Linked DNA regions of Phragmitibacter flavus. The protein of the gene in region 2 binds, or shares a complex with, the protein of the main gene of each other region. Links are inferred from orthologs where the notes say so. Each region holds a gene or a part of one and is shown on either strand. Other genes may lie near its edges. The genes, in order: FEM03_RS16990 and trxA.

Region 1 (9,260 bases), on a different replicon or contig from region 2:
AGCCAAGCAGGTGGATTCCCCGATGTCCTGGCTTGTTGAACATCTCACAGAACACAAATCCATTGATCAACATCAGCATGATGATCGTCGACAATCCCATCCCCAACACTCCGAGACCAAACACCTTCTGCGCCACAAACTGATTTGTAAGCGGCTCCAATGCCTGCGCCAGATTGAAGTTGTTACGTCCCACCAGCATCGCCGAAAGCTGACGATCCGCCGCCGGAAGCGCCTCACGTCGCTGCACGAGCGCCGCTTCATCGAGTCCCGCAAAGGTCTCCGCGCCGACCTCCGCCTTCACCCGACCATCCGCCAGTCCATTGAATGACCTCACCATCGCCGGACGCACCGTGCGACCGTCCGCCTCAAAGATGTCCCCTGTTGTCGCATGAAACTGCGAAGCAGCCGCGATCACCACACAAGTCGTTGCCAGCACGAAAGGAATCACCAAACCCAGCGACAAATCAAAAATCGCCAGCCCGCGATGCTCCTGCCCCCAGCGCTTGCGTAACATCGAATACGGCAGCAAAAACGTCATGTTGATCCCCACCGCTGTGCCGAACGCCGTCATCATCCGGTCGCGTTGCTCTCCTGAAATTTTTTCAGTCCAATAACCCGCAAACTCACCCGTCGCCGCGATCGTTTCACGGAACGCCATCGCCGGCTGGGTCGCAAGACTGAAGTCCGGCAAAAACATCCCCTTGAACATCCCGCCCCAGTCAAGCCGTCCCCCAAACGCCAAAGCCATCACCACACCAAAGAAAGAAATCACCACCACGCCCACCATCAACTTCAGGATGTTCTCAAACATCTTCACCCCCTTGCTTCCCTTCTCGTAGGAGATGTTGATCAAAAACGACACCACCAGCAACACCAACAAAATGATCACGCTCTTCACGCCGACCCCGCCATCCGCATCGGCCATCGCCGGAAACAGATTCTGCTGAATCGCCGCACGCGAAAGATTGAACTGCGGCATGCACCAGACAATGTTCGCCATCATTGCCGCCAGCAACCACGCCCAGCCCAACACCGGGCTCACATGACTGTTGATCGCCTCAAAAGGCCGCCTCTGCGTCGACAAAGTTACATACGCAATTGCGCTCAGCATGATCACTCCCAAGATCATCGCCAATGGCTGCAACCACAGCATGCCATTCCCTGCAATGATCCCCAAATACATCGCACCCGCCAGCGATCCGCCCCCCAAAGTAATTGCCCCTTGCAACCAACCCGGGCCTGATTTGGAAATGTAATAGGCAAACTTCTTGCCAACCGGGCCAGCTTGAATGGAACGAAGCTCTTCGCGTTCGGCGGCAAGGGTGTCTTGGGAGGAATCGGGTGTCATGATAAAAACAAAAACAAGCTGACAAAGGAAAACCGTCCTCCGAAGACCATCTTCAGAAGGCAGCCACCTATCGTTTACGCCATCAGGCGGTAAATCCTTGCCCGGAACCTGCGCAAAACGCAACCCTAAAACGCCTAAAGCGGAAGCGGATCATCCTCACCAATGATTTGCACCTCGTTCTCCAAAAGAATCCCCCGCTGCTCCAATGCCGACTGCTTGATGTCCCCCATCAAATCCAGCACATCACGCGCCTTCGCCCCCCCAACATTCAAAATGAAATTGCCATGCTCCTTCGACACCGCCGCCCCACCATGACCCTTCAACTTCAAACCCAGCTCATCCACGAGCTTGCCCGCCGGAATCTCATTCGGATTTTTGAAGATGCACCCCGCGCTCGCCCCAATCGGCTGCGTTGAACGACGCTTGCGCTGCGACGCCTGCAACAATTCGTCAATCGCCTCCACCGGTCCCGGTTTGCCCTGCAACACGGCTCCCACCGCAAAGTGCTGCTCCAACTCTGGCACATTCCGATAGTGATGCTCCATCTCCCTCACCGACTTCTCGCGCAGCTCCCCGATCGAATCCAAAAACGTCACACTCACCACCTGATCAAACGTCTGCACGCCCATCGCGCCCGCATTCATCCGCAATGCCCCACCGAGATTTCCTGGAATGCCCTCCATCCACTCAAACCCCGCCAATCCCGCATTGCGCGCCGCACTCGCGATCTTCTTCAGCCTCACGCCCGCCGCCGCATGGATCTTGTCACCACGCACTTCCACCACATCAAACTCCCCCTTGTTCGGATGAATCACCGCCCCACGAATCCCGCCATCCTTCACCAGCAAATTCGATCCGCGTCCGATCACGCGAATCGGGATAAACGCGCCCCGCAAAAACTTCACCACTTCCACAAAACCCTTAACCGTTCTAGGCTCCAGCCAAAACTGCGCCGGACCCCCAATGCGGATCGTCGTGTGATTGCTCATTGGTTCATGCAACTTCACCACCCCGCCACCTTCCGCATTGAGAATGTCCAGCAACTGCTCCGCCACCTTCAAATCTCGCGCCAGACACGTTCCCACCTCATGCACGTTGCCCGCGCCCAAGGTAATCAACAGATCCCCAGGCTGCAGCTTGTTCCCGATCAAATCCCGCGCCTGCATCATCTTCGGCGTGCTGTGACAAACCATCGTTGATCTCGCCTTCACCTCCTCAATGATCGTTTCCCCGCTCACCCCCGGCAAAGGCTTCTCACTCGCCGCATACACATCCGTGACACACAACATGTCCGCATCATCAAACGCCTCGCCAAACTCCTTCTTCAGCAACTGCGTCCGCGAATACCGATGCGGCTGAAACAAACACACAATCCGCTTCGGATTCAGCGCCTTCGCCGTCGCCAGCGTCGCCTTGATCTCCGTCGGATGATGCCCGTAGTCATCCACAATCTGGAAATGCGACCCCGCATACTTCGACTCAAACCGCCTCTTCGCCCCTCGGAACGACTCCAGTGCCGTCTTAATTTTCTCAAACGGAACCCCCACCGTATACGCCAGCCCCGTCGCCGCCAGCGCGTTCAACACGTTGTGCCGACCCGGTATCCCCAGCATCAAACGCCCCAGCAACTCGCCCTTGTGAAACACATCAAACACCGTCTGCGCCGGCCTCAGCTCAAGCACCTCCGCCGAAAAATCATGCTCCTTCTTCCAGCCGTAACTGATCCCATTCCTCCGCCCCTTGCAAAGCTCCGTCGCCACCTCATCCTCGCCACAATACACACTCAAGCCGCTCGTTTTCTCCAACAACTGACGAAACACCAATTTGATTTCATCCAGGTTCTCATAAAAATCCAGATGCTCCGCTTCGATGTTCAAAATGATCGCATGCCGCGGCTCAAACTTCACCAGCGTCCCATCGCTTTCATCTCCTTCCGCAACAAACAAATCCCCTTCATCATCCCAATGCGCATTGCTGCCTAAAATCGGAATCTCTGCCCCCACATAATGCGAGGGACGCATTCCCCCGACCCGTAAAACGTGCGCCGTCATCGATGACGTCGTGGTCTTTCCATGTGTCCCAGCCACCACCACCCCGTGCTTGCGTGCCATCACCGCCGCCAGCGCCTCCGCCCTTCTCACCAGCGGAATCCCCTGATGATATGCCGCCTCATACGCCAGGTTCCCCGGCTTCACCGCACTCGAATAAATCACCATGTCCGCCCCCTCCACCTCGCGATCACTCTGCGGACAATGAAACACCATCCCATTCTTCTCCAACCGCTGCGTTTCCTTCGTGTTCACCCGATCCGACCCACTCACCGCATGCCCCAGTTCCATCAACAGCTGCGCAAGCCCGCTCATCCCCGAACCTGCCACCCCAATCAAATGCACCCGCATCTTGTGGCGGCCTTCCTTGAGCAAACTAACAACAGCGTGATTCATGTGTGCGATGGTTTGCCATCGTTTCCGTCGATTTGCAATGGTTTGCAATACACCGCCATGGTTTCTTCCAGATCAAATGACCTTCCCGCCATCAGACGAGCGTTCATCATCAAGCCCCCGTTCATCCATCCTCCCCGCAGCATAAGCCCCAAACACCGCGCGAATCTCATCACGCACCCGACGAAACATCACCATCTGTTCCTCCTCATCCCCCGTTGCATGCGCCGGATCATCAAAAGGAAAATGATGCCTCTGCACCTTCCCGGGAAACATCGGACAAGCCTGATCCGCATGCCCACATACCGTGATCACCGTCGTCACCCCCGCGTCACGAAATTCGTCCACATGCTTCGACTCAAAACCCCCAAGATCAATCCCCAACTCACCCATCGCCCGCACTGCCAGCGGATGCACATACCCCGCCGGTTTCGACCCCGCACTTGCCACCCGAAATCCTTCTCCCAACATTTCCCGCAAAAAGCCCTCCGCCATCTGCGAGCGACAACTATTCCCTGTGCATAAAATCAATATCATCGGAATGCTCACAACGTCTCTCGTCGATTGAATCTTCACCGCACCACAAAAAATCGACCCTTCAACCACAACGAAACATGCACCAGCCCGATCAAAGCCGGCACCTCAATCAACGGCCCCACCACCACCGCAAACGCCACGCCTGAATCAATCCCAAACACCGCAATCGCTACCGCAATCGCCAGCTCAAAATTGTTCCCCGCCGACGTAAACGCCACACTCGCCGACCTCGGATAATCCGTCCCCAACTTCGCCGCCATCACAAAACTCACCAAAAACATCACGCCAAAATAAATCACCAGCGGCACCGCAATCCTCAACACATCGAGCGGCAACCTCAACATCGCGTCCCCCTTGTAAGTGAACATCACCACAATCGTGAACAGCAACGCAGCCAGCGTCATCGGTGAAATCCTCGGCAAAAACACCTCCTCATACCACACCTCCCCCTTCCACTTCACCAGAAACACCCGGCTCAACACCCCCGCCGCAAACGGTATCCCCAGATAAATCATCACACTCCAGAAAATCTCCCTCATCTCCACCTGCACCACCACCCCCTCAAGCCCCACCAACGGCGGCAGCACCGTGATAAACAACCACGCATACGCACTGTAAAACAACACCTGCGCCACACTGTTCAGCGCCACCAACCCCGCCGCATACTCACGACTCCCTTTCGCCAGCTCGTTCCAGACCAACACCATCGCAATACACCGCGCAATCCCCACCAGGATCAACCCCACCATATACTCCGGCATATCCCGCAAAAACACCACTGCCAGCACCCACATCAACACCGGCCCGATCAACCAGTTCTGCACCAGCGACAACGTCAACACCCGCCCATCCGAAAACACCTTGGGCAACTCCCGATACCGCACCTTCGCCAGCGGCGGATACATCATCAAAATCAACCCAATCGCAATCGGCACATTCGTCGTCCCCACCGACAACGGCTCGAAAAACGCCTTTGGATCATCGATCACCAACGACCCAAGCGCCACCCCCAACCCCATCGCCACAAAAATCCAGACCGTCAAATAACGGTCCATGAACGACATCTTCCCACCCACACTCTCACTCATAAAAACACCGGTTAATTCTCAGCAACCCCCAGGTCCACAACACGCCACCTTGCGCGGATCCTTCAGCGACAACGACGGCCCCGGCACCCCACAAAGCTCCTTCGCCAGGCAATCCGTATGTTTGTGCGCCAGCTTCAACACCACCGCCGCCTCATTCGCCTCATGCCCTTCGATCGTGTATTGCGAAATCACCCTGTCCTCATACTCCACCTCCACCGGCATCGACTCGTCCTTCAAAAATGAAGCCGCCTTGTCCAGAATCGCCGCCGCCTTTCCCGCCTCGATTCGATGATCCACATCCTCCCCCACCCACACCTGCAACTGACACGTTACCAGGTCCCGCAAGGTCCCCCCGCAATCAATGAACGTCTTCTGCACCCTGCCCACTTCCGTCACATGGAACGACACCGGCACCGGTGCCCCATCCGGAAGCTGCAATTGAAAATTCTTCCCCACATGCTGCCTCAGCAACGCTTTAAATTCAATCAGTTTCATCAGTCGATCTCCTTGTTTGGTTAATATAAAATTCCTATTTCGACGCCAGCATCTTCGGCAACGGACAACACGCCGACTCCCGCTCCGCCAGCCTTTTCACCGCTCGCTTCGCATCTCCCCGCAACACCGCATCCGTCTCCACCGACACCCCAAAAAACTTGCCCATCGCCAGCACCATCTTGCGCTGCCCCGGCTGCACCCGATAATAAATCCACTTACCACGCCGCTCACTCTCCAGCACCCCCGCCTTGCGGATCACCTGCAAATGACTCGAAGCCGACGACTGCGGCATCTTCAAAATATCCGCCACCTCACAAACACACAGCGCCTCATCCAGCAACAACTGCACCATCCTCCAGCGCGTCTCATCCGCGAAAGCATGACAACAGTTGACCAGATTCTTCATAACGACATTATTCGTTACGTTAATCTTCGTTATGAAAGATGCACCTCTTTCATCCTTTTTCTTTCAACCCCCGGCAACCCCAGCGCCAACCCCCCCGCCGCCAGCACCAGCCCCGTCGAAACCGCCAGGCACCACACCAGCCCCATCGACTCCCCGCGCACCACTCCCATCTGATACACCCAGCCCGACAACACCGTCCCCGCCAGCCTCCCACAGGCATTCGCCATGTAATAAAACCCCACATTCATCGCCACCTTGTCCCCATCCGCATACGCCAGGATCAAATAGGAATGCACCGCCGAATTCAGCGCAAACACCACCCCAAATAAAATCAATCCCGACACCACCGCCACCCCTGGCACCACCCCACCCCACAACGCCAGCGCAATCCCCGCCGGAAACACCGCCAGCAAAAACGCCAGCCCCACCGCCGTCCCCCCATGCGGCTGCACCCGACCCCGACCCACCAACATCGGCGCCGCCGCCTGCACCATCCCATAACCAATCACCCACGCCGCCATGAACCCGCCCGACTTCCAAAATGGCCAGCCCAACACCGACGACAAAAACACCGGCACCGCCACCACAAACCACACATCCCGCGCCCCAAACAAAAACAACCGCGCCGCCGCCAAAACATTCACCTCACGCCGCGACGAAAACAACTGCCGAAACCTCGCCTTCTTGTCCGCCACCCCCAACCCGCCCTTCACCAACACCCCCGCCGCCACCATCGCCACCGACACCACCCCCACCAAGGTCCATACTGCCGTCTGAACCCCAAAAAACGACAGCATCCACGCCCCCAAAAAGAACCCCACTCCCTTCAACGCATTCTTGCTCCCCGTCAGCACCGCCACCCATTTGTATAACCGCCCCTCACTCGACCCCGCCACCAGCTTCACCGCACTCTTGCTGCTCATCTTCGTCAGATCCTTCGCGATCCCCGACAACGCCTGCGACGCCATCACATACACCACCGTCAACCCCGCCGCCGGCATGAACCCCAGCATCCCCAACGCCACCAACTGCGTCCCCAACCCCAAAAACAACGTGCTCTTCAAACCAAATCGCGCCCCCAAATACCCGCCGCACAAATTCGTGATCACCCCAAAAATCTCATAGAACAAAAACAACGACGCCACCTGCAACGCCGAATACCCCAACTGATAAAAATAAAACAACACCAGCATCCTGATCGCCCCGTCCGCCAGCGTGTCCGCCCAATACGCCAGCGTCACCACCGCATAATTGCGCTGACCATTCTTCAAATCTCCCGCCTTCATCACAGCGATATCGCCACCTTCCTGGCCAGCTCCGCATACCGGTTCGCATATCCCCACTCATTGTCATACCACGCCAAAATCTTCACCTGCGTCCCGTTCGTCACCATCGTCGATGGCGCATCCACAATCGACGACCTCGGATCATCCTTGTAATCCACCGACACCAACGGCCGCGTCTCATACCCCAAGATCCCCTTCAACGTCCCCTCCTCCGACGCCGCCTTCAACAACCCGTTCACCTCCTCCACCGACGTCTCCCGTTCCATCTCAAACACACAATCAGTCAGCGAAGCATTCAACAACGGAATCCGCACCGCCACCCCATCCAGTCTCCCCAACAACTCTGGAAAAATCATCCCAATTGCCGTCGCCGAACCCGTCGTGGTCGGAATCAACGACAAACTCGACGCCCGCGCCCTCCTCAAATCCTTGTGTGGCGTGTCCAAAATCGACTGCGTGTTCGTCATGTCGTGCAGCGTCGTGATCATCCCATGCCGGATCCCAATGCCCTCATGCACCACCTTCACCACTGGTGCCAGACAGTTCGTCGTGCAGGACGCCGCCGTCAGCACCTCATGCTTCGTCGCCTCATACAAATGATCATTCACCCCCATCACCACATTCAGCGCCTCCCCCTTCACCGGTGCCGCCACAATCACCTTCCTCACCCCGTCATCCAGATACCCCTGCAACTCCTCCATCTTGCGAAATTTCCCACTCGCCTCCAACACAACATCCACCCCCAACTCCTTCCACGGCACCTTTCGAAAATCCTTCTCACTCGAATGCGTCACCACCCTCCCATCCACCACCATCCGATCTCCCTCACCCGCAATCTCCTTCGCCCAACGACCATGGACCGAATCAAACTCCAACAAATGCACCGAAGTCCCCGCATCCCCGCCAATTTCATTCACATGCACAAACTCAATCTCCGGCCATTCCCACCCCGCCCGAAATGCCAGCCTTCCCATCCGCCCAAAACCATTGATGCCAATTCGTATCGCCATAATTTTATCAAGTTAGTCTGTTGAAAAATCAGCAACCCACACACGCCCGCTTCGCCACTTTGTGAACCGGCGGAATACTCTTCCTCGGCCCCTTGCATTCGCTCTGTCCGCGCAACGCCAGCCTCGCCACCGCCCGCTTCGCATCCCGTTCCAGCACCCGGTCCACCTTCTCGTCATCCAGCCCCCGCATCGCCTTCCAAACCGGCAACACCTCCCGCGACAGCTGATAATAAACCCACTTGTCCGCCTTCTCCATCGTTACCATCTCCGCTTTGCGCATCACCTGCAAATGACTCGACACCGTCGACTGCGCCAGATCCAAAATATCCACCAGCTCACAAACGCACAGCGCTTCCTGCGCCATCAAAGCCGCAATTCTCCAGCGGGTTTCATCCCCCAACGCATGAGCCACCGCCACCTGTCTTTTCATGCCAAAATTCATATCGGGATTTACCGATTCGTCAAAATCCGAATCGTTTCCGTCCGTTACTAAATCGTCACCAATCCCTCCACCTCCCTATCTGTAATTATCTTCGTTAATCTGTGTTCATCTGTGGTTGAAAAATCCCCCCTCAACCTCCGTCACTCCCCCGCGAACTTCACCTCCAAAGCCACCGCCTGGGTCAGCAACCGCAGATACTCCTCCCTG
Region 2 (9,133 bases):
CCTGAAGGAACATGGTGGATTTCACCACGTTCTGGATGCTCAATCCTTCGCTGCCGAGCAGACCTTTGATGTTGGAGATCACCTGGCGTGCCTGGGCTTCCACGTCTTCGGCTTCGATCTTGCCGGAGGTCGGATTGATCGGGATCTGGCCGGAGCAGAACAACAAATTGCCGGTGCGAACGGCTTGGGAATAGGGACCCACAGCGGCCGGAGCGAGAGGAGTGGCGATGATTTGCATAAAATAAAAAATGGACAGAAGACTTGAAGACAAATGACAAAAGACCTGAAACGGTGACTTTGTGATCCGTTTCTTGTGTCTTCAAGTCTTTTGTCTTTTGTCTCCTCCATGAATTTTCTTCGCTTCAAACACGCCCGCTTTTCCGCCCGTTTTCCGGAGCACTACCGTTATTCGCCGAGTCATTATTGGATGGCACCGGTGGAAGGCGAACCGGGGCTGTGGCGGGTGGGGTTCACCAAATTTGCCACGCGGATGTTGGGTGAATTGGTGGACAGTGAGTTTTCGGTGAAGGAAGGCGACACGATTGAGTCGGGTCAAAATATCGGCAGCGTCGAAGGGTTCAAGGCCGCGAGCGATGTGTATTGTGTGATGAATGGGAGCTTTGCGAGCACCAATCCGGAGCTGCAGGCGGACGCGTGCATTGTGAAAAAGGATCCGTATGTGGTGGGCTGGTTGTATGCGGCGCGGGGAGAACCGGAGGAGGAATCGATGGATGGGCAGGGGTATTTGGCGCTGCTGGAGGAGACGATTCGGAAGATGCAGGAAGCGGGTTATGGCGATGATGAGGGGCATTGAGACTATGCGTGGTTGAAATTAGAAGGGCCGTCCCGGCCCTTGCCGTTTGGATGAAAGGCTCGGGACGAGCCTTCTACTTTGGGGAATGGCGAATGCGAATTTGTCTGCAATTTGAAGAGGTTAAGGGCCGCAAATGAACACAGATGAGAATTCAGTCGATTCCGGCGACATCACAAATCTGCTGTATCACTTCACGCCGGGCGGCGTTATTGTTTAGAGTCGCTTTATGATTTTTTCCCTCACCAACCGAATGCTGACGACAGTGGACCCGCAGTGCCTGGCGAAAGTCGCTTGGAACTTTGGATTCAAAGGGGCGCGGTCGGTTTTGCTGTTTCGGCAGCGCATGAAAAAGGGGATTTATTTTCCGCCGTTTCTTTATGTGAGCATCCTGAACTCCTGCAATTTGCGATGCCAGGGGTGCTGGGTGGATGTCGAGGCACCGCGCACGGCGATTGATCTCGATACATTAAATCGCACGATCAATGACGCCCGTGAACATGGGAATTCGTTTTTTGGCATTCTTGGCGGAGAACCGTTCATGCACCCGGAATTGCTCGATTTGCTGGCGCAGCATCCGGATTGTTATTTCCAAGTCTTTACCAATGGGCAGATGATTACCGAGAAAACCGCGAAATCGCTGCGGCAGCTTGGCAATGCGACGCCGCTGGTGAGCATTGAAGGCACTTCGACGGTGAGCGATGAACGGCGCGGCAATAAAAATGTTCTGAACCGCACGTTGCGGGGATTGCAGAATTGCCTCGACGAGAAGCTCCTCACTGGCGTGGCGACCAGTCTTTGTCAGAGCAATGTGGATGATTTGCTGACGGAGTCGTGGCTCGACAAGCTCATCGACATGGGCGTGCATTACACTTGGTTTCACACCTACCGTCCGGTGGGACCGAAGATCAATGCCAACCTGGCGCTGAGTCCTGAACAGATCAAAAAAGTGCGCCGGTTTGTGGTCAACATGCGGGCGAAAAAGCCGATTGCGATTGTCGACGCCTATTACGATCATGCGGGGCAGGCCTTGTGTCCGATGGCGACGGGGATCAGTCACCACGTCAGTCCGGGCGGGCACATCGAGCCTTGTCCGATCATTCAATTCGCGACGGAGGACATCAAGGACAAGCGCGGTTTGTATGAGACCTTCACGAATAGTGCCTTCCTCGCCGATTTTCGTGAGACGGCGGCGAGACACACGCGCGGTTGCATCGTGTTGGAGCGTCCGGATTTGGTGAAGGAACTGGCGCAGAAGCATGGCGCGAAAGATACGACGATTCGTCAGAGTGCGGTGGCCGAGCTGGATCGGATGAGCCCGCGTCCGAGTCAATGGGTCGAGGAGGAGCAGGTGCCGGAAAAACACTGGATGTATTGGATCGCCAAGCGGTTTTTTTATCAGGACTTCGGCGTTTACAAAAAACTATCACCGACCGCCGCCGCGCCTGTGCAGCCGGTGAAAGCGGCGGTTGAGCCAGTCCTGGCGGGTGCAAAATAGTAGGTTTGCCTTCGGTTAAGCTGGGGCAGAGGCAATTATTTTAAAAATAGGTTGCTCTCCCCCAACACTGTGTCAGTTTACCGGCCCTTTCTTACCAAGGCAGGGCATCTTAACCGATCAATTTTTAGTCTTATGGCATACGCAGTCATCAAAACCGGCGGGAAACAATACAAAGTTTCCGTGGGCGAACATTTGGAAATCGAAAAGCTCGAAGGTGAGCAGGGTGCTTCTTTGACTTTTGACCAAGTTCTGGCAGCTGGCGAAGGCGACACCCTCAACATTGGCGCTCCTTTCATCAGTGGCGCGACCGTGGTGGCTGAAGTGTTGAAACAATTCCGCGCTCCTAAAGTGACCGCTTTCAAATTCAAACGCCGCAAAGGCTACCACAAGACCAAAGGTCACCGTCAGCAATTGACGCACATCCGAATCACCAGCATCAACGCCTAACCCGCAGCGCAAAGCAGCTACTGCACATATTTTTTAAGGAGATCTCCTCATGGCTCACAAAAAAGGACAAGGTTCCGTTAAAAACGGTCGCGACAGCCAAAGCAAACGCCTCGGCATCAAAAAATTCGGTTCTGAAATCGTCATCGCCGGCAACATCATTTGCCGTCAGCGTGGCACCAAATGGACCCCAGGCAAGAACGTCGGCCTCGGAAAAGACTTCACGATCTACTCCTTGGTGGACGGTCAGGTGCGTTTCGACAAAGGTGGACGTCGCATCAATGTGGACGCTGCTGAAGTGGTGACCGCTTAATTCTCTTTCGACTCGTTCGAGAAGACTCATTTTAGAAAAGGCCTGCTTGATGAAAGCGGGCTTTTTTTGTGTATGCGAGTCAGTGTGAAGGGGGTTGTGGAGACGCTGAAAGGACCGCGAAGTTTTACTTCGCTCTGAAGTTGGTGAGTTAAGCGAAGTGAAACTTCGCGGTCCCTTTCCGGAATTGCTTCAACTCAACACGTCACCGGCGCGCAAGCCTTGACCACGGACGAATTCGGCGGCGGGCATGCGTTTGCGGCCTTCAAGTTGCACTTCCCTGAGTTCTAGGACGCCGCTGCCGCAGGCCATGAGAAGATGACCGTCGGTGGAAAGGATGGTGCCGCCGATGGGGCAGGCGTCGCTGTGTTCGACGACGTGGGCACTGTGGATTTTCAAAGTGGCCTGAACGCCGTTTTTGGTCGGAATGAGACAATAAGTGCCGGGCCAGGGTTGATAAGCTCGGATGAGCCGCTCTAGTCGGAGGGCATCGAGCGACCAGTCGATTTTCCCGTGGGCGCGTTCGAGTTTGCGACTGTGGGTGGAGAGATCGTGGTCTTGGGCAATCTTCGGAGCGTTGCCACTGCTGATGAGTGCGAGGGCCTCGGCGAGGGCGGCTGGGGCCATGGCGGCGAGGCGGTCGTGCAAGCTACCTCCGGTGTCATCGGGCTGCAGCACGGTTTCGTGTTGAAGAAGAATGGGGCCCGTGTCGAGGCCTTCATCCATCCACATGATGGTGATGCCGGAGGCGAAATCTCCTTCGCGGATGGCGGCCTGGATGGGTGAGGCACCGCGATGCCGCGGCAGAAGAGAGGCATGGATGTTCAGGCAGGCCAACCGGGGGATGTTCAACACGCTCGCAGGCAGCAGTTGTCCATAGGCGACGACCACAAAAACATCGGCGTTGAGAGCTTTGAGGGCGTCGAGTTCGAGGCGGATCTTTTCGGGTTGGAGAACGGGGAGTCCGGCTTCGAGCGCGCGCACTTTGATTTGAGGCGGCGTGAGCACCAGTTTGCGTCCCACCGGTTTGTCGGGCTGGGTGACAACGGCCACCAGTTCGTGATCTTTGGAGGCGATGAGGGCTTCAAGGGAGGGAAGTCCGATGTCACCGGTGGCGAGAAAAACAAGACGCATGGATGGGAAAAGAAGGGAAACTGCAATTTTAGTTGACGAAGCCAATTGATGGGCAACTTTACCAGCCCAATTTTCAATTTTTCCTTTCGTTTCAAGCCCAACCAAAGTCAACCCAAGCCACCATGCCAGAGATTCAAGTCAAAAAAGGAGAGCCCGTCGACCGCGCCCTCAAACGCCTCAAAACCAAACTTGAGTCAGAAGGTATTCTTGAAGAAGTTCGTCGTCTGCGCGCTTTCGAGACCCCGGTTGAAAAAACCCGTCGCAAGGCCCGTGCTGCTGCCAAACGTGGTAAAATCCGTTTCCGTTTCTCGATGAACAAGCCTGCTGCCGGCGAAAGAGCCGAAGGCGGTGCTGAGATTGCCTAAGAAGGCCGGTCAAAGGCGTAACCGGCTTGTGCAGCTTGGCTGCTGAGCAGGTAACCTCATCCGAATCATTTCTAAAAAGTCACACAGCCCCGGGCTGTGTGGCTTTTTTTGTGCGGGGAATGGGGATGAACCCATGTCAATTCCGATGAAGAAGGGGCGAGGATTTTGGTTGATTCCGCACGTCCGGCTGCCACGGTGTCACGTAATCATTCTTCACAACTAGAAAGCATCTATGGCCAGCGAAAATCTCATTACCCTCACTGAAGAAAATTTTGCCGAGGAAGTCACGAACTCCACCATTCCTGTGGTGGTCGATTTTTGGGCCGAATGGTGCGGACCCTGTCGGATGCTTACCCCAATCCTTGAAGAGCTCGCCACCGAACAGGCGGGCAAGGTCAAGATCGCCAAGGTGAATGTCGACGAGGCTTCCAATCTTGCCGCCCAGTTCAATGTGCGTTCGATCCCGATGCTGGTGTTCTTTAAGGACGGTGTGCAGAAAGACACGATCGTGGGTGTGCAGTCGAAAGGTGCCATCCTGAGCAAAGTCCAGGCGCTGTAATTTAAGGCGCGGGACATATCGACTCAAAGACTGCCAGTCAGGTCGCTAAATTCAGATTTTAAAGGCGCGTGGATTCTTCACGCGCCTTTTCTTGTGTTTGGGTGAGTTTATGGGTAAACAGTCAGAACTGCGGGCGAGGTCAGTTCATTGCTCCAGGCCAACCATTCTTGATTACCCATGGAAATCACCCCGGAATCCTACGAGCTGCCAGGTTCATTTTATCTCGGTCGTGGCTACGACATCGAAACGAAAAAGCTTCAGGATGATCTGATCCTGTATGATTCAAAAGATCTGGTGACCCACGGCGTGGTTCTTGGAATGACAGGCTCCGGCAAGACGGGCCTGTGCATGGCGCTGCTTGAGGAAGCGGCGATGGACGGGATTCCGGTCATCGCAATCGATCCAAAAGGGGACATCGCCAACTTTCTGCTGCAGTTTCCCAATCTGAGCGCTGAGGAGTTCAAGCCATGGGTGAATGAGGAGGATGCCCGCAAGAAAGGCAAAACGGTGGACGAATTTGCCGCGGGACAGGCGGCGATGTGGAGCAAGGGATTGGGCGATTGGGGTCAGTCGGCGGAGCGGATTCGTAAGTTGCGCGACCGGATTGATGTCAATGTGTTCACGCCGGGCAGCAGTGCGGGCATTCCGGTGAGCATTGTGGCATCGCTGGATGCACCATCCGAAGAGGTGTTGGAAGATGCCGAAATTTTTCACGAGCGCGTGGAGAGCTGTGCGACGAGTTTGTTGAGTCTTGCCGGGGTGGATGGGGATCCGATGCAGTCGCCGGAGCACATCTTGCTGGCGAACATTTTTAGTGCGTGCTGGAGCAAAGGGCGCGGGGTGACTTTGGAGTCGCTGGTGCAGATGGTGCAGCAGCCGCCGTTCAACAAAATCGGGGTGGTGGCGGTGGATGAGTTTCTCTCGGAGAAGAAGCGCATCGAGCTGGCGATGAAGCTGAACAACCTGATTGCGTCGCCGAGTTTTTCGAGCTGGCTGGAAGGGGTGCCGCTGGACATGCAGCAGATGCTTTACACGCCCGAAGGCAAACCCCGGGTGAGCATTTTTTCCATCGCTCATTTGAGCGATGAGCAGCGCATGTTTTTTGTGAGCCTGCTGCTGAACCAGGTCTTGAGCTGGATGCGCGCACAGAGTGGCACGACCAGTTTGCGGGCCATTCTGTATATGGACGAGATTTTCGGCTATCTGCCGCCAACCGCGAATCCGCCGAGCAAGAAGCCAATGATGATTCTTTTGAAGCAGGCGCGTGCGTTCGGCTTGGGCGTTTTGCTGGCGACGCAGAACCCGGTGGATCTAGATTACAAGGCGCTGTCGAACATTGGCACCTGGTGGCTGGGTCGTTTGCAGACGGAACGCGACAAGATGCGCGTGCTGGATGGTCTGGAAGGGGCGGCAAGCAGTCAGAATGTGAGTTTCAAACGCGCGGACATCGAGCGATTGCTGGCGAACTTGGGCAGCCGGGTGTTTCTGATGAACAACGTGCATGAGGATGGTCCGGTGGTGTTCAGTGTGCGCTGGATCATGACTTATTTGAGGGGCCCGCTGAGCCGCAATCAGATCAAAGAGGTGATGGATCCGAAGCGGGATCAGTTCAAGTTCGCCAAAGCCAAGGCGTCGAGTGGGGCGGCGAAATCGACGCGCAGGAGGAAGTCGAAGGTGGTAGCGGACGAAGTCGAGGTTGATGAAGAAGACGCGGCGTTTCTGCCACCGGGGACCCGTTCCGAAGATGAGGAAGAAATCGCAGCGGGCGGTGCGGCATTCCGGCCAAAGCTACCAGCTTCAGCCGTGGAGTATTTTCTTCCGACCGACTCACGCAGGGTAACTTATCGACCGGCGTTGTTGCGCTCGGCGACCGTTCTCTTCATTGATGAAAAGAAGAAGATCAATTCGCGGGTCAATGTGACCGTGGCGAATCCCATTGATACGGCAGATGCGAAGATCGACTGGGACACGTCTGTGGAGTTGAATCGCGAAACCGAACTGGCAAAACTGGACAAAGATCCGGTAGAGGATGCGAGTTTTGAAACGCTGCCGAATGCGTTGTTGAAAGATCAGGTCTACAAGGCGCAATCGCGTCCATTTGTGGATTGGGTTTATGCAAACTACCAGGCGGAGGTGACTTATAGCCCGCTGTTGAATGCCTACTCGAATTTTGGAGAAGCAGCGAATGATTTCCGGATTCGCGTGTCGCAGACGGCACGGGAGTTGAGGGATCAGGCGGTGGAGGAGTTGCGCACGAAGATGGGCAAGCAGGTGGAGGCATTAAAAACCAAATACACGCGCGCGATGCAGAAAGTGGAGACGCAGAAGTCACAGGCAAGCAGCGCGCGCTGGTCGACCGTTATGACGGTCGGGGCGACGGTGCTGGGATCGCTGTTTGGTCGCAAAAGTCGAGGGGGATTGGTGAGTGCGACCACGATGAACAAGGTGGGCAGTGCCTGGCGTGAGTCGAAGGATGTGGGCAGTGCGGAAGAAGAGGCAGCCCAGCTCGAAGAACAAATCCGGGCGTTGGACAAACAGTTTAGCGAGGAGAAACAAAAGATCATTGATACCTATGACACCAACACGCTGGTGCTGGAGACGGCCAAGTTGGTGCCACTGAAGAAGAACATCACGGTCGATGCCGTGGGAATTCTCTGGGTGGGTTAAGTGATCAATTCCATTTCCACTCCGATGACTGCGATTCAAAAACTGCTGAGTGAAGTTGGCACGGTCGACGCGGTGGGCGTGGAGGAACGGGTGGCGAAGTTCACGACGCGGAGTCTGAAGAAAGGAGCAAAGTTATTCGGGTTGAATCTGGCGGTGACGATGATCGATCTCACCACGCTGGAAGGAAAAGACACCCCCGGGAAGGTGGAGTCATTGTGTCGCAAAGCTTTGCGACCGATGGATCGGGAGGATGTTCCTGCGACGGCAGCGGTGTGTGTGTATCCATCGATGGTGAGGCACGCGAAGAAAATCGTGAGCGGAACGTCGGTAAAGGTGGCATCGGTGGCGACGGCGTTTCCGTCGGGTCAGGCACCGCTCAAGACAAGGTTGGAGGAGGTGAGGACGGCGGTGGAGGATGGGGCGGATGAGATTGACATGGTGATCAATCGTGGCGCGTTTTTGTGTGGAGAGCTGGACCTGGTGCAGGATGAGATTGGCAAAGTGCGTGAGGCTTGCGGAGCGGCAACGTTGAAGGTGATTTTGGAGACGAGCGAGCTGGAGACTTATGACAACATCCGCGCGGCAAGTTTCCTGGCGATGCGGGTTTTGCGTGATGGCGATTTTATCAAGACCAGCACGGGCAAGACCTCAGCGAATGCGACCTTGGGAAACAATCAGGTGATGATTGAGGCGATCCGTGATTTCTATCTGGCAACCGGCGTGGAGATTGCGATGAAACCGGCGGGGGGGATTCGTTCAGCGAAACAGGCGCTGCAGTTTTTGGTGGCGGTGAAAGAGACGCTCGGCGATGCGTGGCTGAGCAACACGAGGTATCGTTTTGGGGCGTCGTCGTTGTTGAATGATTTGTTGAGGCAGCTTGAGGCGCAGAGAACGGGAGCGTATCAGGCACCCTATGCGTTTAGTGATGCGACGGAGGGTTACTGAAGAAAACCACAGATGGACACAGATAAACACAGATATGAGGGAATGATGAAGTTAGTAGAAACTCATCTGTGTGTATCTGTGTCCATCTGTGGTTGATTGTATTTGTTTATTCTTATGTCCACTGCGACCAAATCCAAAACTAAGGGTGCTCGTGAACTGATCTTTGGTAATTTATGGGAGTATGATCCGGCGCCAGAAACGGCGAGCCCGAAGTTACAGGAGAGTTATGATTTGTTCATTGGTGGCAAGTCTGTTAAACCGCGTTCCAAACAATATTTTGATTCCATCAATCCGGCGACGGGGTTGAAACTGGCTTCGATTGCGCAGGCGGATGCGCGGGATGTGGATGAGGCTTGTGAAGCGGCGCAAGGGGCTTATGACAAGACATGGAGCAAGCTCG

Evidence for each region.
Region 1: the proteins of trxA (region 2) and FEM03_RS16990 are in contact, whole or in part, in an NMR structure (PDB 2IPA), measured with the Bacillus subtilis proteins. The link is inferred for Phragmitibacter flavus from one-to-one orthologs.

Annotation. Positions count from the first base shown.
Region 1 is NZ_VAUV01000012.1:149,734-158,993, reverse strand. The notes cover bases 2,596-5,473. They hold FEM03_RS16990 (arsenate reductase ArsC), read right to left. Parts: upstream 4,327-5,473; coding sequence 3,865-4,326; downstream 2,596-3,864. Other genes in these bases: FEM03_RS16980 (DUF6428 family protein), read right to left, coding at 5,433-5,473; arsB (ACR3 family arsenite efflux transporter), read right to left, coding at 4,362-5,414; murC (UDP-N-acetylmuramate--L-alanine ligase), read right to left, coding at 2,596-3,792. In the rest of the region: FEM03_RS17000 (divalent metal cation transporter), read right to left, coding at 1-1,348; more of murC, read right to left, coding at 1,483-2,595; more of FEM03_RS16980, read right to left, coding at 5,474-5,909; FEM03_RS16975 (ArsR/SmtB family transcription factor), read right to left, coding at 5,944-6,315; organoarsenical effux MFS transporter ArsJ, read right to left, coding at 6,345-7,601; FEM03_RS16965 (ArsJ-associated glyceraldehyde-3-phosphate dehydrogenase), read right to left, coding at 7,601-8,611; FEM03_RS16960 (ArsR/SmtB family transcription factor), read right to left, coding at 8,640-9,041; aat (leucyl/phenylalanyl-tRNA--protein transferase), read right to left, coding at 9,194-9,260. UniProt on the Bacillus subtilis protein: Catalyzes the reduction of arsenate [As(V)] to arsenite [As(III)]. In vitro, can dephosphorylate para-nitrophenyl phosphate (pNPP).
Region 2 is NZ_VAUV01000004.1:317,859-326,991, reverse strand. The notes cover bases 3,707-6,457. They hold trxA (thioredoxin), read left to right. Parts: upstream 3,707-4,794; coding sequence 4,795-5,121; downstream 5,122-6,457. Other genes in these bases: FEM03_RS06500 (ATP-binding protein), read left to right, coding at 5,299-6,457; rpsU (30S ribosomal protein S21), read left to right, coding at 4,320-4,562; fmt (methionyl-tRNA formyltransferase), read right to left, coding at 3,707-4,197. In the rest of the region: FEM03_RS06540 (RidA family protein), read right to left, coding at 1-238; FEM03_RS06535 (glycine cleavage system H family protein), read left to right, coding at 347-814; FEM03_RS06530 (radical SAM/SPASM domain-containing protein), read left to right, coding at 1,041-2,309; rplU (50S ribosomal protein L21), read left to right, coding at 2,442-2,756; rpmA (50S ribosomal protein L27), read left to right, coding at 2,806-3,066; more of fmt, read right to left, coding at 3,256-3,706; more of FEM03_RS06500, read left to right, coding at 6,458-7,788; deoC (deoxyribose-phosphate aldolase), read left to right, coding at 7,813-8,733; FEM03_RS06490 (aldehyde dehydrogenase family protein), read left to right, coding at 8,848-9,133. UniProt on the Bacillus subtilis protein: Participates in various redox reactions through the reversible oxidation of its active center dithiol to a disulfide and catalyzes dithiol-disulfide exchange reactions.